3 regions of the Pseudomonas asplenii genome follow, and region 2 is predicted to be linked to each of the others. Evidence: predicted binding sites of a transcription regulator. Region 2 holds the regulator's gene; each other region holds the start of a gene.
What was found. Region 2 encodes FliA, which starts transcription of late flagellar genes. Its sites were predicted from a motif close to CTAAAGTTTNNNNNNNNNNNGCCGNTAA; they were not measured.

Region 1: a site for FliA is predicted at 3,692-3,719, ahead of BLU37_RS21870 (methyl-accepting chemotaxis protein). Genes of this name have one in related genera too.
Region 3: a site for FliA is predicted at 5,445-5,472, ahead of flgM (flagellar biosynthesis anti-sigma factor FlgM). Genes of this name have one in related genera too.

Annotation. Positions count from the first base shown of each region.
Region 1 covers NZ_LT629777.1:4,940,599-4,947,013, forward strand. Annotated here, with positions in the region: gene BLU37_RS21855 (chemotaxis protein CheA) at 1-1,686, opposite strand, end outside; gene BLU37_RS21860 (STAS domain-containing protein) at 1,738-2,025, opposite strand; gene BLU37_RS21865 (response regulator) at 2,048-2,416, opposite strand; gene BLU37_RS21870 (methyl-accepting chemotaxis protein) at 2,426-3,646, opposite strand; gene BLU37_RS30015 (methyl-accepting chemotaxis protein) at 3,948-4,565, opposite strand; partial or broken gene BLU37_RS30020 (PAS domain-containing protein) at 4,539-5,303, opposite strand; gene mexE (multidrug efflux RND transporter periplasmic adaptor subunit MexE) at 5,791-6,415, shown strand, end outside.
Region 2 covers NZ_LT629777.1:3,479,887-3,486,301, reverse strand. Annotated here, with positions in the region: gene BLU37_RS16035 (chemotaxis protein CheA) at 1-2,134, opposite strand, end outside; gene BLU37_RS16030 (protein phosphatase CheZ) at 2,149-2,937, opposite strand; gene BLU37_RS16025 (chemotaxis response regulator CheY) at 2,960-3,331, opposite strand; gene fliA (RNA polymerase sigma factor FliA) at 3,523-4,263, opposite strand; gene fleN (flagellar synthesis regulator FleN) at 4,260-5,093, opposite strand; gene flhF (flagellar biosynthesis protein FlhF) at 5,215-6,415, opposite strand, start outside.
Region 3 covers NZ_LT629777.1:3,037,299-3,043,713, reverse strand. Annotated here, with positions in the region: gene flgE (flagellar hook protein FlgE) at 1-813, opposite strand, end outside; gene BLU37_RS13950 (flagellar hook assembly protein FlgD) at 846-1,583, opposite strand; gene flgC (flagellar basal body rod protein FlgC) at 1,599-2,042, opposite strand; gene flgB (flagellar basal body rod protein FlgB) at 2,046-2,453, opposite strand; gene cheR (protein-glutamate O-methyltransferase CheR) at 2,692-3,519, opposite strand; gene BLU37_RS13930 (chemotaxis protein CheV) at 3,573-4,499, opposite strand; gene flgA (flagellar basal body P-ring formation chaperone FlgA) at 4,580-5,341, shown strand; gene flgM (flagellar biosynthesis anti-sigma factor FlgM) at 5,510-5,830, shown strand; gene BLU37_RS13915 (flagella synthesis protein FlgN) at 5,879-6,346, shown strand.

The sequences.
Region 1 (6,415 bases), 1.5 Mb from region 2:
CTGGTGTTCATCCAGTTCGATGCATTCCTGGACCATGTCCAGGGGAATCACGTAGGTCGCGTGGTCGATGCCCACCAGGAAACCATTGATGATCGCCAGGGTCAGCGGCAGGCGAATGCGCACCACGGTGCCCTGGCCGGGGCGGCTGTCCAGGTCGACGGTACCGCGCAACAGCGAGATGTTGCGCTTGACCACGTCCATGCCCACGCCACGTCCGGACAGGTTGGTCACCGCTTCGGCGGTAGAGAAACCGGCTTCGAAGATCAGGTTGTAGATCTCCTGGTCGCTGAGCACCGCGCCGCTGGCGACCAGCCCTCGTTCCTGAGCCTTTTCCAGGATGCGCTCACGGTTGAGGCCCGCTCCGTCATCGGCGATTTCGATGACGATGCTGCCCGAGTCGTGGTAAGCATTGAGGCTCAGGTGACCCTTGCTCGGCTTGCCAGCCGCACGCCGGGCTTCGGCGCTTTCGATACCGTGATCCATGGCATTGCGCAACAGGTGCATGAGCGGATCGCCGATCTTCTCCACCACCGTCTTGTCCAGTTCGGTTTCCGCACCGCTGATGATCAGGTCGATGTCCTTGCCCAACTCCTGGCTGACGTCGCGTACCACGCGGCGGAAGCGGTTGAACGTATCTCCGATAGGGATCATGCGCAGGTGCAGGGCACTGTCGAGAATGTCCTCCACCAGACCTGACACGGTCGAGGTGGACTCTTGCAATGGAGCGTTGTTGCAGGAACGGGCCAGCAGACTCGCGCCAGCGCTGGCGATCACCAGTTCGCCGACCAGGCTGATCAACTCGTCGAGCTTGTCGGCATTGACCCGCACATAGTTGCCATCCCGGGCTTTCGCCTCACTGGTCACCGGTAGCCGCTGAGGCGCGGCAACCGTGGCTTGTGACTCAGGCAGCGCGACCAGCTCGGTACCCTGGGCAAGCGTGCCGTCAGGGGTTTCGTCGACGGCGCGGATATGTACTTCGCACTCGTCACGCACGAAGTCGAAGACTTCATTGAGGGTGGCATGGCTGGCGGCGGAACGCAGGTCGATTTCGAAGCCCAGGTAGCAGCTCTCCGGATCCCAGCTTTCAAGGGCCGGAATGCTATCGGTCAGCGTAGTCACCTGAATCATCTGCCCCAAGGTGTCGAGGTAGCGCAGGAACGACAGCGGGTCCATGCCATTGCGGAACACGTCCACGCCAAAGCGCAAGGAAATGTGCCATAACACCTCGCCCGACGTGTCCGGACCTGCGCCTGCAACGGCGACTGGCGCGCTTTCGCCGGGCTCGGTTGGTGTCTGGTAGACACTCAGCGAAGCGCGCAAGGCAGCTTCCCGCTCCAGCGCAGGCGGCTGGAGCACCTCGCCCCGATTGGCGACGACTTCGATCAGCTCAAGCATATGGTCGCCGCACTTGAGCAGTACCGCGATCAGCGCGGCATCCACGGCCACACTGTCATCGCGGATACGGTCGAGCACATCCTCCACGATATGCGTAAAGCTGACGATCGGTGCCAGGCCGAACAGCCCGGCGGAACCCTTGATGGTGTGTGCGGCACGGAAAATCGCGCCGATGGCATCCTGATCGCCGGGCTCGTTTTCCAGTTGCAGCAAGGATTGCTCCATGGCCTGCAACAGTTCACGTGCCTCCACGATGAAAGTCTGCTGTGCCTGATCGAGATTGATGCTCACCTGGACTATCCCTGTCTATCCCTGTCTATCAATGAACCGTCGCGGTGCCGGCTAAAAGGCGGGACTGCGGCACAGTTGAAGCGTTTGCGTGACCGTCGGGCTCTTGTCGGTCAGGCTCAAGGCCATACCGGCGAGGCCGGCTTCACGCTCGATGACTGCAAGCAACTGCAGCCCGGCGCCATCCATTTCGGTGACCTGCGACAGGTCCAGTTCTAGGCACGCCGCCGCCCCCATCTGTGGCAGCAGCGCGGCCGCCAGTTCGGCGACGGTGTAGATGGTGAGTTCACCGTCAATGCCTACGCGAACCGTATCGGCGACGATTTCGCTGGTAACGGACATGGTTGCCTCCTGGGGCCGGGTTTCAGGGCAGGATCAGTTTGGAAACTGCCGCCAGCATCTGTGCCGGCTGGAAGGGCTTGACCACCCATGCCTTGGCTCCTGCAGCCTGACCTTCGGCCTTTTTCGATTCCTGCGACTCGGTGGTCAGCATGATGATAGGCGTGAACTTGTAGTTGGCCAGTTTCTTCACCTCCTTGACGAAGGTGATGCCGTCCATGTTCGGCATGTTCACGTCGCTGATGATCAGGTGTACTTTCTGCCCGGTGAGTTTGCTCAGCGCGTCTTTGCCATCGCTCGCCTCGATCACGTCGTAACCGGCGCTTTTCAAGGCAATCCCGACCACTTGCCGCACACTGCTGGAGTCGTCGACCACTAATACGTTCTTCGCCATGATGGGCTCCTAAAAGAAAGTGATTTCTGCTGAACTCTGTTGGGCGGCGGCTGTGCCATGGTGTGTACGCCGCTGTTCGTCGGTGGCGTAGGTGGATTCCATGCGCGCCAGCCATTGCCGGGCGTCCATGGTTTCGGCCTGGCCCGGCGACTGGCGGGCCTGCAACAGGTGATCGTGCAACGCGGTGATGTTGTCGCGCACGTGGCTGAGAATCTGGCTGACCCGATCCTGGAATTGCAGGTTGACCAGCACGTCGGTCAGCTCGTCGCGAATCCCGTGGCTTTCCTGCTTGAGCAGATCGGCGGAGTCGGCCAGGCGACCGGTGATGTCCTGGAAACGTGCAAGTACAAGCTGAATGCTCTGCTCGGACGCGCCGACGGAATGGCTGTCCTGGTCGGCGCTGCTGGACGCGGCCTGCACCAGTTGGGTAATGGCGTTGTTGATGATGTCGACCTTGGCCGACATCTGCTGGCCGGTCTCGCTGGACTTGCTCGACAAGGTGCGTACTGCATCGGCCACCACGGCAAAGCCACGACCGGCCTCGCCGGCACGGGCTGCTTCGATGGCGGCATTGAGGGCCAACAGGTTGGTTTGCGCGGCAATGGCCGCAACGTCGGCGGCCATGGTCCGCAATTCGCCGGTATAGGCCGTAAGCCCGCGCACCTGGCCGAGTATCTGGTCACGGCTGGTTTGAGTGGCCTTGAGAGAGTCGATCACCTGGCTCAGCTCGCTGTCGCTGCGCGCCAGCACCTTGAGCGCGCCATCAGCGGCCTGGCCATCCAGTTCGCCGGCAGCCTGCTGCGAGGCTTGTACCGTCTCCTGCAAGCGCGTGGCGATCCCGCTGAAACGATTGACCAGGCTGACAATTGCCTCTTCGGTCTGTTGGCGCGAGTTTTCTACCTGCTTGGCCCATATCGGCATGGCCCCCAGCAACACCTCATCGAGCGTCGCCCGTGAAGCCGCACCGTTCTGCGCGGCATCTGCGCCACTTTGCTCGCTCAGGCCCCGTGCACTCGCGCGAAGCACCGCATCACGTTGTGAGCGCGCGCTCCAGGCGCAAGCCACGAGACCTAGCAGCACCAGGACCGCACAAGCCAGCAGGTTGGCCGCAGAGGTCGATTGCACGAGTATCCAGGTAACAGCAGGCACAACAGGGATCAAAGCGAACCAACGAAAACGCGGATGACCGGAAATGGAACTGGGGCTAGGACTGGATTGACGCGATATCATGAATTCGATCCTTGAACGTTCTTGCCAATACAAACAACATAGGACTTATCTGCCCGGTTTGCGGCAACTTTATAGATTCCCCCATGCCTTTCGTCTGGTTTATTGCCAGTCGCTATATTGGTCCGCTCTTCCAGGAGCTTGTGGTGCGGGGTTTATCCGCAGTCATATCGGTCTCGGTCAGCGCCCCACCGCTCAATGTGGCGGGGCATCCGGCAGCCACAGCTGCCTCCCACAATGAGCGCGCCATGTGGGAGACGGATGCACCTGCAGATAGGCGCCGCAGGCAATGGCGAGTCAGATCCTACCCGACCCAGCCCACTGCCGTTTTCGGAATGATGTCGGACTCCTCCATCTTGGACGCGAACATGCTCACCGCCTCCACCGCATCGCTGGTGCCGCTGCGGATCTGCAGAATGACCGATCCGGCCTGATCCGCCAGGGTGACGCCGCGTTGCGCGCCTTCCTGGGTGACATGCATGCTGGCCACCGCGTCGCGGGTTTCCGCGAGGATCTTGCCGATCACCTCGGCAATCTCGGTGGTCGAACGGCTGGTGCGTCCGGCCAACTGTCGTACTTCGTCCGCAACGACGGCAAAGCCGCGGCCCTGGTCGCCCGCACGGGCCGCTTCGATGGCCGCGTTGAGGGCCAGCAGGTTGGTCTGTTCGGCGATCCCCCGGATCGTGTTGACAATCGCCGAAATTTCCTCGGAACGGCCACCCAGTTGTCCCACCAGACGTGACGAGTTACCGATGTTGTCGGCAATCAGGCGCATTTCCTTGGCCGTCTGCTGGATGACCTGTTCGCCCTGCTCGGCGACACGCTCCGTCTCGGCGGAAATATGGTAGGCCCGCGCTGCGCCCAGCGAGTCTGCTTCGAACTTCTCGACCCGCTCGGTGATGTCGCTGGCGAATTTGACGATCTTGCTCAATTTGCCTGCGGCATCGAAAACCGGGTTATAGGTTGCTTCCAGCCAGACGGTCCTGCCGTTTTTACCGATGCGTTTGAATTGGCCGCTGAAGAACTCACCGGCGTTGAGTCGGCGCCAGAAGTCGCTGTACTCGCTGCTGTTGACCAGGCTGGGCTCACAAAACATGCGATGCTGCTTGCCCTTCAGATCCGCCTTGGCATAGCCCATGGTGGAGAGGAAGTTATCATTGGCCCAGAGGATATTGCCGTTCAGGTCGAACTCGATCACCGCCATTGCCCGATCAAGCGCCGTCAGCTTGCTGTTCGTTTCCGCCTCCCTGACTACCTGTGCGGTGACATCCAGCGCATATTTGACGATCCGGGAGACTTGTCCCTGCTGGTCCATTACCGGGTTGTAGCTGGCTTCCAGCCAGATAGCCTGCCCCTGGGCATTGAGGCGCTTGAAAGTACCAGACACGAAGTTACCGGTACGTAACTGGTTCCAGAACTCACTGTATTCACGACTGCGGACCAGATCGGGCTCACAGAAGTCCCGATGAGACTTGCCGGGTAACTGATCGGCCCGGTAGCCCATCGCTTTCAAGAAGTTCTCATTGGCGCGGATGACCTTGCCATCAAGGCTGAACTCCACCACCGCCATAGAGCGATCCAGTGCGGCAATCAATCCCTTGTAGCTTTCCACTTCGGCCGTCCTGGCCGCCAGTTCATTTCTAAGTTTTTGATTGAACATGACGCACCTCACAAAGGACGAACACTATACTAAGTGTATCGGCAATTTATGGGGCGACTTAAGGTCTCGTGAAAAAAAGTTGCAAGCCGTTCGGTGCCAGGACGAAGGCTCTTCAAGCCCTGGCGCCGAAAGCTGAATGCTTGCTCCCCTGCGCATTAAGCCTATCTTACTTTATATGGCGAAATGCCATGTACGTATTAGCAGTTAGTTCTTATTTGAATAGTTTCAGCATTGCAATTTGCATTCATGCCGTTCAATGAATTACCCAAATACCTGTGAAAAGGGCTGACAAGTGCAACCTTATTACATGACGAGCAACATAGATTTGCGCTCAAGGAGATTGATAGGTTACTAACGAAAGTGCATGATGGGAAGCCCTCTTGGGCTTCCATCATTCCGAATGATAGTGACCTTCGCTTCATTCGATTCGTGTGCGATCAGCGGCCACAGCATCATCCGCCCATCTCAATAGATTGGCGGACTCCCCATGGAACAGTCACTTAAACTTTTGCGCTTTCCCCTCGCGGCACTGGCGGTCGTGGTGATGAGCGCCTGCGATAAGGCACCGGTGGCGGCAGGTGGTGCGATGCCGGCGGCCAAGGTCAGCGTGGCCAAGGTCCTCGAACAACCCGTCAATGAGTGGGACGAGTTCACCGGACGGCTCGAAGCCCCGGAAACCGTGGAGATCCGCCCGCGCGTTTCCGGCCAGATCGATCAGGTAACCTTCACTGAAGGTGCACTGGTCAAGAAAGGCGACCTGCTGTTCCAGATCGACCCACGGCCCTACCAGGCTGAAGTCCACCGCCTCGAAGCCCAACTGCAGCAAGCCCGCGCCACAGCCAACCGCACCGCCAACGAAGCCGAACGTGGCAAGCGCCTGCTGACCAGCAACGCGATTTCCACCGAACTGGCCGACACCCGTACCAGCACCGCCCAGGAAGCCAAGGCCGCGGTCGACGCGACCCAGGCCCAATTGGATCTGGCCAGGCTGAATCTGAGCTTCACCCGCGTCACCGCCCCGATCAGCGGCCGCGTCAGTCGCGCCGAGATCACCGCCGGCAACATCGTCAGCGCCGATGTCACGCCGCTGACCAGCGTGGTCTCCACCGATA
Region 2 (6,415 bases):
CCTCCTGACCAACCAGTTGATCGACGACAAAGCCGATGCGCTGGGTGCCAACCGACAGGATCACCACATGGCCTTCGTGCTGCTCTTCATGAGCGGCGGAGCTGACCAGCCAGCGCTTGAGGTAGAACAACGGCAACGCCTTGTCCCGCACGATCACCACTTCCTGACCGTCGACCACGTTGGTGCGCGACAGGTCGAGGTGGAAGATCTCGTTGACGTTGACCAGCGGGAACGCAAAAGCCTGGTTGCCGAGCATGACCATCAGGGTCGGCATGATCGCCAGGGTCAACGGGACCTTGATGACGATCTTCGAGCCCTTGCCCTTGGTCGAATAGATATTGATGGTGCCGTTGAGCTGGGCGATCTTGGTTTTCACCACGTCCATGCCCACACCACGACCGGACACATCGGAGATCTCGGTCTTGGTCGAGAACCCCGGAGCGAAGATCAGGTTGAAGCAGTCGGTCTCGCTCAGACGATCCGCCGCATCCTTGTCCATCAGGCCCTTCTTCACGGCGATGCTGCGCAGTACGTCGGCATCCATGCCCTTGCCGTCATCGGAGATCGACAGCAGGATGTGGTCGCCTTCCTGTTCGGCCGAGAGCACGACCCGACCGCTGCGTGACTTGCCCATCGCCTCGCGATCGGCCGGCTCTTCGATACCGTGGTCGACCGAGTTGCGCACCAAGTGGACCAGTGGGTCGGCCAGGGCCTCGACAAGGTTCTTGTCGAGGTCGGTTTCTTCACCCACCAGTTCCAGGTTGATCTCTTTCTTCAACTGCCGGGCCAGGTCGCGAACCAGGCGCGGGAAGCGGCCGAAGACTTTCTTGATCGGCTGCATGCGGGTTTTCATCACCGCGGTCTGCAGGTCGGCAGTCACCACGTCCAGGTTGGACACTGCCTTGGACATGGCCTCGTCGCCACTGTTGAGCCCCAGACGCACCAGGCGGTTACGCACCAGCACCAGTTCGCCGACCATGTTCATGATCTCGTCCAGGCGTGCGGTATCGACCCGTACGGTGGTTTCCGCCTCACTGGCAACCGGCTTTTCTCCAGCACCGGCGGCGGCGGCAGGCGCACGCGCCGGGGCTGGAGCGGCAGCCGCAGGGGCCGCTGCCGGGGCAGCCTTGGCCGCTGGTGCAGGGGTTGCCGCCGCAGCCTTGGCAGCAGGAGCGGCAGCTGGCTTGGCTGCCGCTGGCGCAGCGGCAGTCGCCGTTGCAGCCACCTCGGTGAACTTGCCCTTGCCGTGCAATTCGTCGAGCAGGGATTCGAATTCCTGATCGGTGATCAGGTCACCCTCGGCCGCTCCGGTTTTTTCCGCGGCCTGGGCTGCGGCGGCAGTGGTATCAATGGCTTCGACCTTGAACGAACCCTTGCCATGCAACTGATCGAGCAAGGCTTCGAATTCGTCGTCGGTAATATCGCCGTTATCAGGTTCCGCCTTGGCTGCCTTGGCTGACTCGGCGGCCGGCGGTTGGGTCGGGGCTGCCACGGCGTCGGCGGCGAACTGGCCCTTGCCGTGCAGTTGGTCGAGCAGGGACTCGAACTCGGCGTCGGTGATTTCATCACTGTCAGCCCCGCCCTGCGTCTCGGTCGCCTCAGGCGCGCTGGCCTCGGCACCGTCGAGCGAGTCGAGCAGCAGTTCGAATTCGTTGTCGGTGATGTCACCGGATGAGCTTTCGGCAACCGGCTCGGCCACCGGCTCAGGGGCCGCGACCTCGGCCACCGGCTCCGCTTGCGCCCCGGCGGGTTCCGCCAAGCGCGCCAGAGCCGCCAGCAGTTCAGGGGTCGCGGGGGTGATCGGACCACGCTCGCGCACTTCGCTGAACATGCCATTGACGGCATCCAGTGCTTCCAGGACCACGTCCATCAGCTCCGAGTCGACGCGACGTTCACCCTTGCGCAGGATGTCGAACACGTTCTCGGCGATGTGGCAGCACTCCACCAGCTCGTTGAGCTGGAGGAAGCCGGCGCCCCCTTTTACAGTGTGAAAACCGCGAAAAATGGCATTGAGCAGATCTGCGTCGTCTGGTCGGCTTTCCAGCTCAACCAGTTGTTCGGACAGTTGCTCAAGAATTTCGCCGGCCTCAACCAGGAAATCCTGAAGGATCTCTTCATCGGCGCCGAAGCTCATGTGTATGGGTGCTCCTAGAATCCAAGGCTGGAAAGCAAATCGTCGACATCGTCCTGGCCGGACACAACGTCTTCACGTTTATCGGCATGAATCTGCGGACCTTCACCCTTTTCCATTTGTTTTTGTGGATCTTTTTGCGCGAGGATCTCTTCGCGGTCATGTTCGATACCGGCAAAGCGATCCACCTGGCTGGCCATCAACACCAGTTTGAGCAGGTTGCTTTCGACTTCGGTGACCATTTGCGTGACACGCTTGATCACCTGACCGGTCAGATCCTGATAATCCTGGGCCAGCAGAATGTCATTGAGGTCGCTCGAAACGGCCCGGGTTTCCTGCTCGCTACGCGTCAGGAAAACGTCGACCCGCCGAGCCAGTGCGCGAAATTCCTCGGCACCGACCTCACGTCGCATGAACCGCCCCCAATCGGCGCTGAGCGCCTTGGCTTCGTCGCTCAGGCCATTGACCCGAGGCGTCGCACTTTCCACCAGGTCCATGGTGCGATTGGCCGCCGCCTCGGTCAGCCTGACCACATAGGACAGGCGTTCGGTAGCATCGGTGATCTGCGAGACTTCCTCGGCTTGCGGCATCGTGGGATCAATCTGGAAATTGACGATCGCACTGTGCAACTCGCGGGTCAGCTTGCCGACTTCCAGATACAAGCCGCGGTCACGGGTCTGGTTCAGCTCATGGATCATTTGCACCGCGTCGCCGAAGCGGCCTTTTTCAAGGCTTTCAACAAGCTCGCGAGCATGTTTTTTCAGGGTCGATTCAAAATCGCCGAGAGAATATTCGTTGTGCTCCATAGCGCCCCCGTGGCGGACTTCATCAACCGATGCGTTCGAAGATTTTTTCGATCTTCTCTTTCAACGCCTGGGCCGTGAATGGTTTGACCACATAGCCGTTCACACCCGCCTGGGCAGCCTCGATGATCTGCTCGCGCTTGGCTTCGGCCGTGACCATCAGGACCGGCAGGTGCTTGAGCTTTTCGTCGGCACGGACATGGCGCAGCAGATCGATGCCGGTCATACCGGGCATGTTCCAGTCGGTGACCAGAAAATCGATGCTGCCACTATTGAGCACCGGGATAGCGGTAATGCCATCGTCGGCCTCGACAGTGTTGGTGAACCCGAGGTCACGCAACAGGTTTTTGATGATCCGCCGCATCGTTGAGAAGTCATCAACAATGAGGATTTTCATGTTCTTGTTCAATTCGACCTCCAAGCAGTCTTAAACGCGTCTCAGCACCTGGACGCGCTGTTAAATCAATTCGGCACAACACTCGACAAGGCTCTGTACCCTACTGCATGGAAACCCCCACCGGCCGAGTCGCCAATACACCGTCACACGCTGCATCGGTCTCATTCGCAGTGCCCCCCACACACTGCCTGTCAACGCGCTCGCCACTCCCCCAAACGCCCCCGCAAACGGGCTGCGCACTGGCTATGCAACTGGCTGACTCGCGATTCGCTGACCCCCAGCACCTCACCGATTTCCTTGAGGTTCAGTTCCTCGTCGTAGTACAGCGACAACACCAGCCGCTCACGCTCCGGCAAATTGGCAATCGCATCCGCCAGTGCGCTCTGGAAGCGTTCATCCTCCAGATCGCGCGACGGTTCAAGATGAGCACTCGCGCCATCCTCATGCAACCCTTCATGCTCGCCGTCCTGTAACAGGTCGTCGAAACTGAACAATCGGCTGCCCAAGGTATCGTTCAAAATCCCGTAATAATCATCGAGACTCAATTGGAGTTCGGCTGCAACTTCATGATCTTTAGCGTCACGACCGGTTTTCGCTTCAATTGAGCGAATTGCGTCACTGACCATGCGCGTATTGCGGTGAACCGAACGCGGTGCCCAGTCCCCCTTGCGCACCTCATCGAGCATCGCCCCACGGATACGGATACCGGCATAAGTCTCGAAACTCGCGCCCTTGCCTGAATCGTATTTGGTCGAAACCTCGAGCAGGCCGATCATCCCCGCCTGGATCAGATCCTCGACCTGGACGCTGGCCGGCAGCCGCGCCAGCAGGTGATAAGCGATCCGCTTGACCAGGGGCGCGTAGCGCTCGATCAATTCATATTGGCTGTCACGCGACGACTTGGAATACATGCGATAGCCACTTGCAGTCATAGTACCGGTCCCGCACTCGTTTGAAGCACCAAACGTTCGACAAAGAATTCCAGATGTCCGCGTGGGTTGGCGGGCAACGGCCAAGTGTCGACCTTCTGCGCGATAGCCTTGAACGCCAGGGCACATTTCGAACGAGGGAACGCTTCGTAGACCGCACGCTGCTTTTGCACAGCCTTGCGAACGCATTCGTCGTACGGAACGGCACCTACGTATTGTAGAGCGACATCCAGGAAACGATCCGTGACCTTGGTCAATTTGGCAAACAGGTTGCGACCTTCCTGCGGGCTCTGGGCCATGTTGGCCAGCACGCGGAAACGATTCATGCCGTAATCGCGGTTGAGCAACTTGATCAGCGCATAGGCATCGGTGATCGAGGTGGGTTCGTCGCAGACCACCAGCAGCACTTCCTGGGCCGCGCGAACGAAACTGACGACCGAATCACCAATACCCGCAGCGGTATCGATAACCAGCACATCCAGGTTGTCGCCGATATCGCTGAACGCCTGGATCAGCCCGGCATGCTGGGCCGGATTGAGGTTGACCATGCTCTGGGTCCCGGAGGCCGCAGGCACGATACGGATTCCGCCAGGGCCTTGCAGCATCACATCGCGCAGCTCGCAGCGGCCCTCGACCACATCGGCCAGGGTCCGTTTAGGGGTCAGTCCCAGCAGAACGTCGACATTCGCCAGCCCCAGATCGGCATCCAGCAACATGACACGCCGGCCAAGCTCAGCCAGCGCCAGCGACAAGTTCACTGACACGTTAGTCTTTCCGACGCCACCCTTGCCGCCGGTCACCGCAATCACCTGTACGGGATGCATGCTGCCCATGTTCTCTTCTTACCTTGTCTTGCTTAGACGGAAGGCCACATAACTGGCTGCGCGTTCCCCAAGGAACCTAATGCCTGGCAGACCATCGATGTAGATGCATTGCAACGTCTTCATGATTACCTCACCCCACTCGCTTGGACGGGCTGTGGTAGATGTCAGCGAACATATCGGCCATGGCCTCTTCGCTGGGTTCTTCCTGCATTTGCACACTGACCGCGCGGCTCACCAACTGGTGGCGACGGGGCAAATGCAGATCGTCCGGAATCCTCGGCCCATCGGTCAGATAGGCCACCGGCAGTTCATGGCTGATGGCCAGGCTCAGCACTTCGCCAAGGCTTGCCGTCTCGTCCAGCTTGGTCAGGATGCAACCGGCCAGGCCACAACGCTTGTAGCTGTGGTAGGCAGCGGTGAGCACCTGCTTCTGACTGGTCGTGGCCAGCACCAGGTAATTCTTCGCCTTGATCCCGCGACCGGCGAGGCTTTCCAACTGCATGCGCAAGGCCGGGTCGCTGGCCTGCAGGCCGGCGGTATCGATCAGCACCACACGCTTGCGCAGCAACGGATCCAGCGCCTGCGCCAGGGACTGGCCGGGGTCGACGTGGGTCACGGAGACATTGAGAATACGGCCCAGCGTCTTGAGTTGTTCCTGAGCGCCAATGCGGAAGCTGTCCATGCTGACCAGCGCGATGTTCTGTGCGCCATACTTGAGGACGTAGCGCGCCGCCAGTTTGGCCAGCGTGGTGGTCTTGCCCATTCCGGCAGGGCCGACCATGGCGATCACGCCGCCCTCCTCCAGAGGCTCGACCTCGGGGGTAACGATCATTCGGGCCAGGTGCGCCAACAGCATGCGCCAGGCTTGGCGAGGTTCCTTGATATCAGTGATCAGCGCCAGCAGATCCCGCGACAGCGGACCGGACAGACCGATACGTTGCAGGCGCCGCCAGAGATTGGCCTGCTCCGGCTGGCGACCTTGCAACTGGTTCCAGGCCAGCGAGCCGAGCTGTACTTCCAACAGTTCGCGCAGGCCGTTGAGTTCAGAACGCATCGAGTCGAAGACCCGCTGGTCCACCGCTGGAGCCGCCGCAGCGGGAGCTGGAGCGGGACGGCGTGGCTCATCGAACGTCGGCTCGATGAGCGGTTCGGCCGCAGTCAACGGCAGGCCGGCAAACAGTTGGCGGTTGGTGCTCGCATCGCTGTCACCTTCGCTGCGCAGACTCAGTTCGGCCTGGGCAGTGACAATACGCGACTGGGTCTTGCGCAGCTCATCCTCGAGCTCCATGTTGGGAACCCGTGGTGCCAGTGCCGAGAGCTTGTAGTCCAGC
Region 3 (6,415 bases), 440 kb from region 2:
ACTGGTCTTGCCGGTAGTACCACCTATAGAGGTGAGTTTGCCGCTGGAGTCAAAGACCATTGACACAGGAACTGGATCAGTCGCTGCCGCAGGAACCGTTGGGGGTACAGTCGCCACAGTAGGCGCAGTACCATTCGGGTTACGTCCATCAATCAAGGTATAGACGTTCCAGGTGTTGCCACCGGTCTTGACCAGATACTGGTCCAGCGAGTGCTTGTTGCCCTGGGTATCGTAGATATCCGAGCTGAATGGCGTGGTGTAGCTGGCCGTGTTCGATGGATCGAACGGAGTGGTTGCCTGATTGATCACCGCAGAGGTGGAGTTCAGGTTGATCGTCGCACCAACGCTGGTGGTGGTCTGTGGCGGCAGGTTCGAGACGTCGATACGCAGATCGGTCAGCACACCCGGAATGATGTTGCCTTTGGAGTCTGCGGCAAAACCCTGCAGACGCGCAGTGCCGTCGGAGTTGGTGACGTAACCGTCCTTGTCGGTCTTGAAGGTACCGGCGCGGGTGTAGCTCAGGGAACCGTTGGTGCTCAGGGTGAAGAAGCCGTTACCCTGGATACCCATGTCCAGCGCGTTGCCAGTGACGTTCATGCCACCGTTGCCGAAGTTCTGCGAAACGTTGGCCAGCCGCACGCCGTTGCCGATGGTCTTGGACGATACGCCGAGCTTGGTCGCCGAGTAGACGTCTTCGAATTCCGCACGGGACGATTTGAAGCCGGTGGTGTTGACGTTGGCAATGTTGTTGCCGGTAACGTCGAGCTGTTTCTGGGCCGCATTGAGACCGCTCAAACCGATATTAAAAGACATGCTTCTCTCCTTTGTTTCGCGTTGGTCGGCTCTTACAGGCCAATGGTCTGAACTTTGGACAGAGCAATACTGCCCAGGCCAGCCAGGTTGAGCATCATTTCACCGCCATTCTGAGCCAGGCTTACGCTGCTGACGGTCGCTGGCAGGTTGGTCACCAGGGCTGTCGAGTCCGTGGAGCCCTTGAGGTTGGCAGTCGCACTGAAGGTATAGGTACCACTCGCGAGCAAGGTCCCGGAGTCGTCCTTGCCATCCCACGCGAAGGCGGCATTGCTGGTCCCGGTCTGGGCACCCAGGTCGATGGTACGGACCACTTTTCCGGTGGAGTCGCTGATCTTCAGCGTCGTGCTATCAGTGGCACCGGTAATCACGGCGGTGCCGGTAAAGCTCTTGCTGGTATCGACCACTGCCTGACTGGTCGGCACGATGACCGAGCGGCCGACCAGCGACGAGGCCTGCAAGGCCTGGGACGACTGAAACGCACTGGTAATGTTGTTGACGCTGGAGTTGAGCGTGGTGATGCCTTCCAGGCTGCTGAACTGGGCCAACTGTGCAACGAAGGCACTGTTGTCCTGCGGGTCCAGCGGGTTCTGGTTCTTGAGCTGGGTCACCAGCAGTTGCAGGAACGCATCCTTGCCCAGGGCCTGACCACCGGAGGCACTGCTGATCGCGTTGCCCAGCGAGTCGGTGCTGGTCTTGTTCGCGACCTTGGCGTTGGAAGCCGCCAGGATGTCGTTGAGAGCGGAGCTACTGGTGGAGTTGGTAACACTCATGTCTATCGCCCCTTATCACTGACCGAGGGTCAGGACCTTCTGCATCATGGTTTTGGCGGTGTTCATCATTTCCGCGTTGGTCTGGAACGAACGGCTGGCAGAAATCATGTCGGCCATTTCCTCGACCACGTTGACGTTCGGGTAGTAAACGTAACCCTTGGCATCGGCTGCCGGGTGGTTCGGCTCGTAGCGGGCCTCGAGGTTGCTCTGGTCTTCGACCACACCCAGCACCTGCACGCCCTGGCCTGCTGCGCCCTGGTCCTGGAACAGCGAGTCACTGCCGCCGGCCTGGCCGTTCTGGAACATGGTGGCGAAGACCGGGTGACGTGCACGGTAGGTCTTGTCGATGCTCGACGAAACGGTTTCGGCGTTGGCGATGTTACTGGCGACGGTGTTCAGCCGAGTGGTCTGAGCACTCATGCCACTACCGGCAATGTTGAAAACACTGGCAAGGGACATGGCTTACTCTCCACGAAGGGCTGAAACCAGCCCTTTGAATTTACTGTTGAGCAGGGTGAAGCTGGCCTGGAAATCGACCGCGTTCTGCGCATAGTTCGATTGTTCGATCTGCGCATCCACGGTGTTCTGGTCGATCGACGGCTGCATCGGCGTACGGTATTGCAATCCAGCATCGCCATTGCTCAGCCCCTGGGCTTCGATATGGCGGCTGTTGGTGGTATTGAGAGCGAAGCTGCCGTTCTTGGCCTTTTCGCTCTGCTCGGCGAGCACGGAGGAAAAATCCATGTCCCGAGCCTTGTAGTTCGGGGTATCGGCGTTGGCGATGTTGTTGGCCAGAACTTCAGCACGCTGGGCGCGGAAGCTCAGGGCCTGTTCGTGGATACCGAGCGCTTTGTCGAAACTGATGCTCATGCCGGGAAACCTTCAAGAGTTGACCTGATCGTCGGAACAGGCTTTTCGTTGACAAAGCAATAGCAAGCCGCGTGCCACTTTTTAAAACCCCCGTAAACCCGGGCTTTTGGGGTGGTGGTGCCGCTGGCAATGCCAGAAAAGCGGCAAAGCATTTCCGCCGGGCGTCAGCAAAGCGGCAAGGGTGGCGGCAAAAAAAACGGGAGCCTGATGGGCTCCCGCTGGGATGTCGAACCGTTGGCTACTTGGCCTTGTAGATAATGCCCGGGCTGCATTGCACCATCTGGTAGTGGTCCGGCAGACCGTTGAGGGCTTCGGAAGCTCCCAGGAACAGATAGCCACCCGGCTTGAGACTGCCGTGGATGCGCATCAGGATGTCCTTCTTCACTTCAGCCGAGAAGTAGATCAGCACATTGCGGCAAAACACGATGTCGAACTTGCCCAGACTGGCATAGCTGTCCAGCAGGTTGAACGAGCGGAACTCGACCCGATTGCGTATCGGCGCCTTGACCGCCCAGCGGCCCGGACCCTTGGTATCGAAGTAGCGCTGCAGGCGATCGGGCGAGAGGCCGCGACCAATGGCCAGGCTGTCGTACTCGCCGGTCTTGCAGTTGTTCAGCATCAGTCCCGACAGGTCGGTGGCGACAATCTGCACGCCGGACTTCAATTGGCCCATGTTGGTCCGCTCGAACTCGTCGATCGACATCGAGATCGAGTAGGGCTCCTGCCCCGATGAACAGGCGGCCGACCAGATGCGCAGGCGCTGCCCAGGGCTGGCCTTGATCGCCTCGGGCAATACCTTGTTCTTGAGCACCTCAAACGGATAGGTATCACGAAACCACAGGGTTTCGTTGGTCGTCATGGCATCCACCACCTGCTCGCGCAAGCCGCTACGTGGCTGGGTCTGGATCCTCTGGATCAACTCGCCCAGGGATTTGATGCCATTCTGCTCCATCAGCTTGTTGAGACGGCTGGAAACCAGATATTGCTTGTTTTCACCGAGCAGAATGCCACAGGCCTTTTCCAGGAAGACCCGGAACTGTTCGAAATCCAAATTACCCGTAGACAATGATGCCGCCTCTTAAATCATGTGTACCGCCAGGGACCGTCGGTCCCCGGCTGTTAACCTGCAGCCTTGATCCGGTCAACCACCCGGGCTGCCAGGTCATCAGGTCGAAACTTGGCAAGGAAGTCATCGGCACCGACCTTCTTCACCATCGCCTGGTTGAATACCCCTGACAACGAAGTATGCAGAGTGATGTGCAGTTTTTGCATGCGCGGATCGCTGCGAATCTCAGCAGTAAGGGTATAGCCGTCCATCTCGGGCATTTCAATGTCGGAGATCATCATCAGGAATTCCTCCTCCGGCTTCTTGCCCTCCTCGACCAGCTTGCGCAGGTAGTCCAGCGCCTGCCGACCGTCGTTCAACGCCACCACCTCGACGCCGACCGTCTGCAGGCAACGCGTGACCTGCTTGCGCGCCACCGACGAATCGTCGACGGTGAGTACCCGCAACGACACGGCCTTGGATTGCGTCTCGACATCCACCACACCATGGGAAACCGACTCGGACATGGGCGAAACCTCAGCGAGGATTTTCTCCACGTCGATGATTTCCACCAACTGGTTGTCGAGCCGAGTCACCGCCGTCAGGTAGTGATCGCGCCCGGTCCCCTTGGGTGGCGGATGGATCTCTTCCCAATTCATGTTGACGATGCGCTCCACCGATTTCACCAGGAACCCCTGGGTCTTGGTGTTGTACTCCGTAATGATCACGAACGGATTGCTCTGATCCTTGAGTGCACCGGCTCCCGTGGCCATCGCCAGGTCGAGGATCGGAATCGTTGCCCCACGAATGTTCGCTACACCGCACACCACCGGATTGGACTTGGGCATCAAGGTCAGCTTGGGGCATTGCAGCACCTCGCGCACCTTGAATACGTTGATCCCATAGAGCTGCGGTCCGTCGAGACGGAACAACAACAGCTCAAGGCGATTCTGCCCCACCAGTTGTGTACGCTGGTTCACCGAATCCATCACACCAGCCATGACTGCCCTCTCTGATCAAAGACTCACGATCCGACGCCTCTTGTGGCGCAAACGGCACGGGCCTTGCTTTTTATATCGTTATGAAAGCACAAACGACATTTTTACGACGCCTGACATCACAGTACCGCAGTTTTCTCGCGGTGGTGTCGGTTTTATGCTGTCTGAGCCCCGGCAACCCTGCCCTTGCGGAATCGGCTACCCTGCCTGACCAGCTTATCGGCGTGACCCAAGGCTTTCTTGAATTCACGGTAGAAGACTATCTGGCTACCAGTCAAACCGAAGGTCGCTATGAGATCCAGGTCAACCAGCTGGACCCGCGTCTGCGCATGGCCGCTTGCGACAAGGAATTGACAGCCAGCCTGGAGAGCCCGGCGACGCCAATCGGCCGGGTTACGGTGAAAATCCGCTGCGAAGGCAGCTCGCCGTGGACCGTATTCGTGCCGGCCCAGGTCAAGCTGTTCCGCGATGTAGTGGTGACCACCCGTCCGCTCAAGCGTGCCGGAATCATCGAACCGGGCGACGTGGTACTGCGCGAGCGGGATATCAGTCTCATCAACCAGGGTTTCCTGACTTCGCCGGATCAGGCGATTGGACAAAAACTTGTCCGACCAATGGTCATCGACCAAGTCATCACTCTGGTTCACCTGGAACAGGCGGAAGTGGTGCGCAAGGGCGATCAGGTGGTCATCAGTGCGACAAGCGGCGGCCTGGTGGTGAAGATGCCCGGGGAAGCCCTGTCCGACGGTGGCCTGAACGAGCAGATCCGCATCAAGAACCTCAATTCGCAGCGCGTCATCAAGGCCAGGGTCACCGCACCTGGGCAGGTAGAGGTCGCCTTATAGGTAAAAAACCGTCTTGTAGATAACTGGCGCCAGGCCGCCACTTTTTCTAAACTGTGGCCCTGAGTGGGCTACAGCCGAGATGCGAACTCATTTCAAGATGAGGCTAAAGTTTTTCCGGGTATGGCCGAAAACAAGTCAAGCGTCCAAATACCCAGAGGTTTTCTTATCATGGTCATCGATTTCAGTCGTTTGAATAACGCCCCATCACTGACAGGCAGCACGCGCACCAGCGCCAACAAGGAAGCCGACGGCGCCGGCAAGTCCGCCGCAGTCAATAGCCAGACCGAATCGGTCAGCCAGAGCGGGGAATCGGTACACCTCAGTAATGAGGCTCAACAGTTGCAAAAGATCACTGACAAGCTGCAGCAGCAGCCGGTAGTCAACAACGACCGCGTGGCCGAGTTGAAACAGGCAATTGCCGATGGCAGCTACAAGGTCGATAGCAACCGAGTCGCCAGTAAACTGCTCAACTTCGAAGCCCAGCGCTAGGCTAAAGCCAGCGCGAGGCTTTTGGACGCTTAAAACCCAAGGCCAGCCATGCACGACACCACTTTACTGCAACTGATCACTGAAGACTTTGCTCCAGCTCAGGATCTGCTTGAGCTACTGCGTGCAGAATCGTTGGCGCTCCATGGTCGCAACATGGTCGAGCTGGAAGATATTCTGGCGCGCAAGCAGGCGTTGATCATTCTGCTGGAACAGCATGGCCGCAAACGTAGCCAGATTCTTGCCAGCCTCAACCTGCCCACCGATCACAACGGCCTCGAACAACTGGCCGCACAATCGAGCCTGGGCGCCGAGTTGCTGAGCCAGAGCGAAGTACTTACCCGGTTGCTGGCAGATTGCCAGGCCGCCAACGAACTCAATGGGCGCAACATCCAGGTTCAGCAAGCAACTACCGCAAATCAGTTGAAGATCCTGACCGGCGGCGAGCCACCCGCACTTTATGATGCCCGTGGCTCGACGGCGAGGCTTGCGAAGCCACGCCCGCTGAGTCAGGCTTGACCCCGAACTGTTGCGCGCTCTATCCAAGGCGCGCAACATGCTGGCAAAATGCTGGCTTTGCGTGTAGTC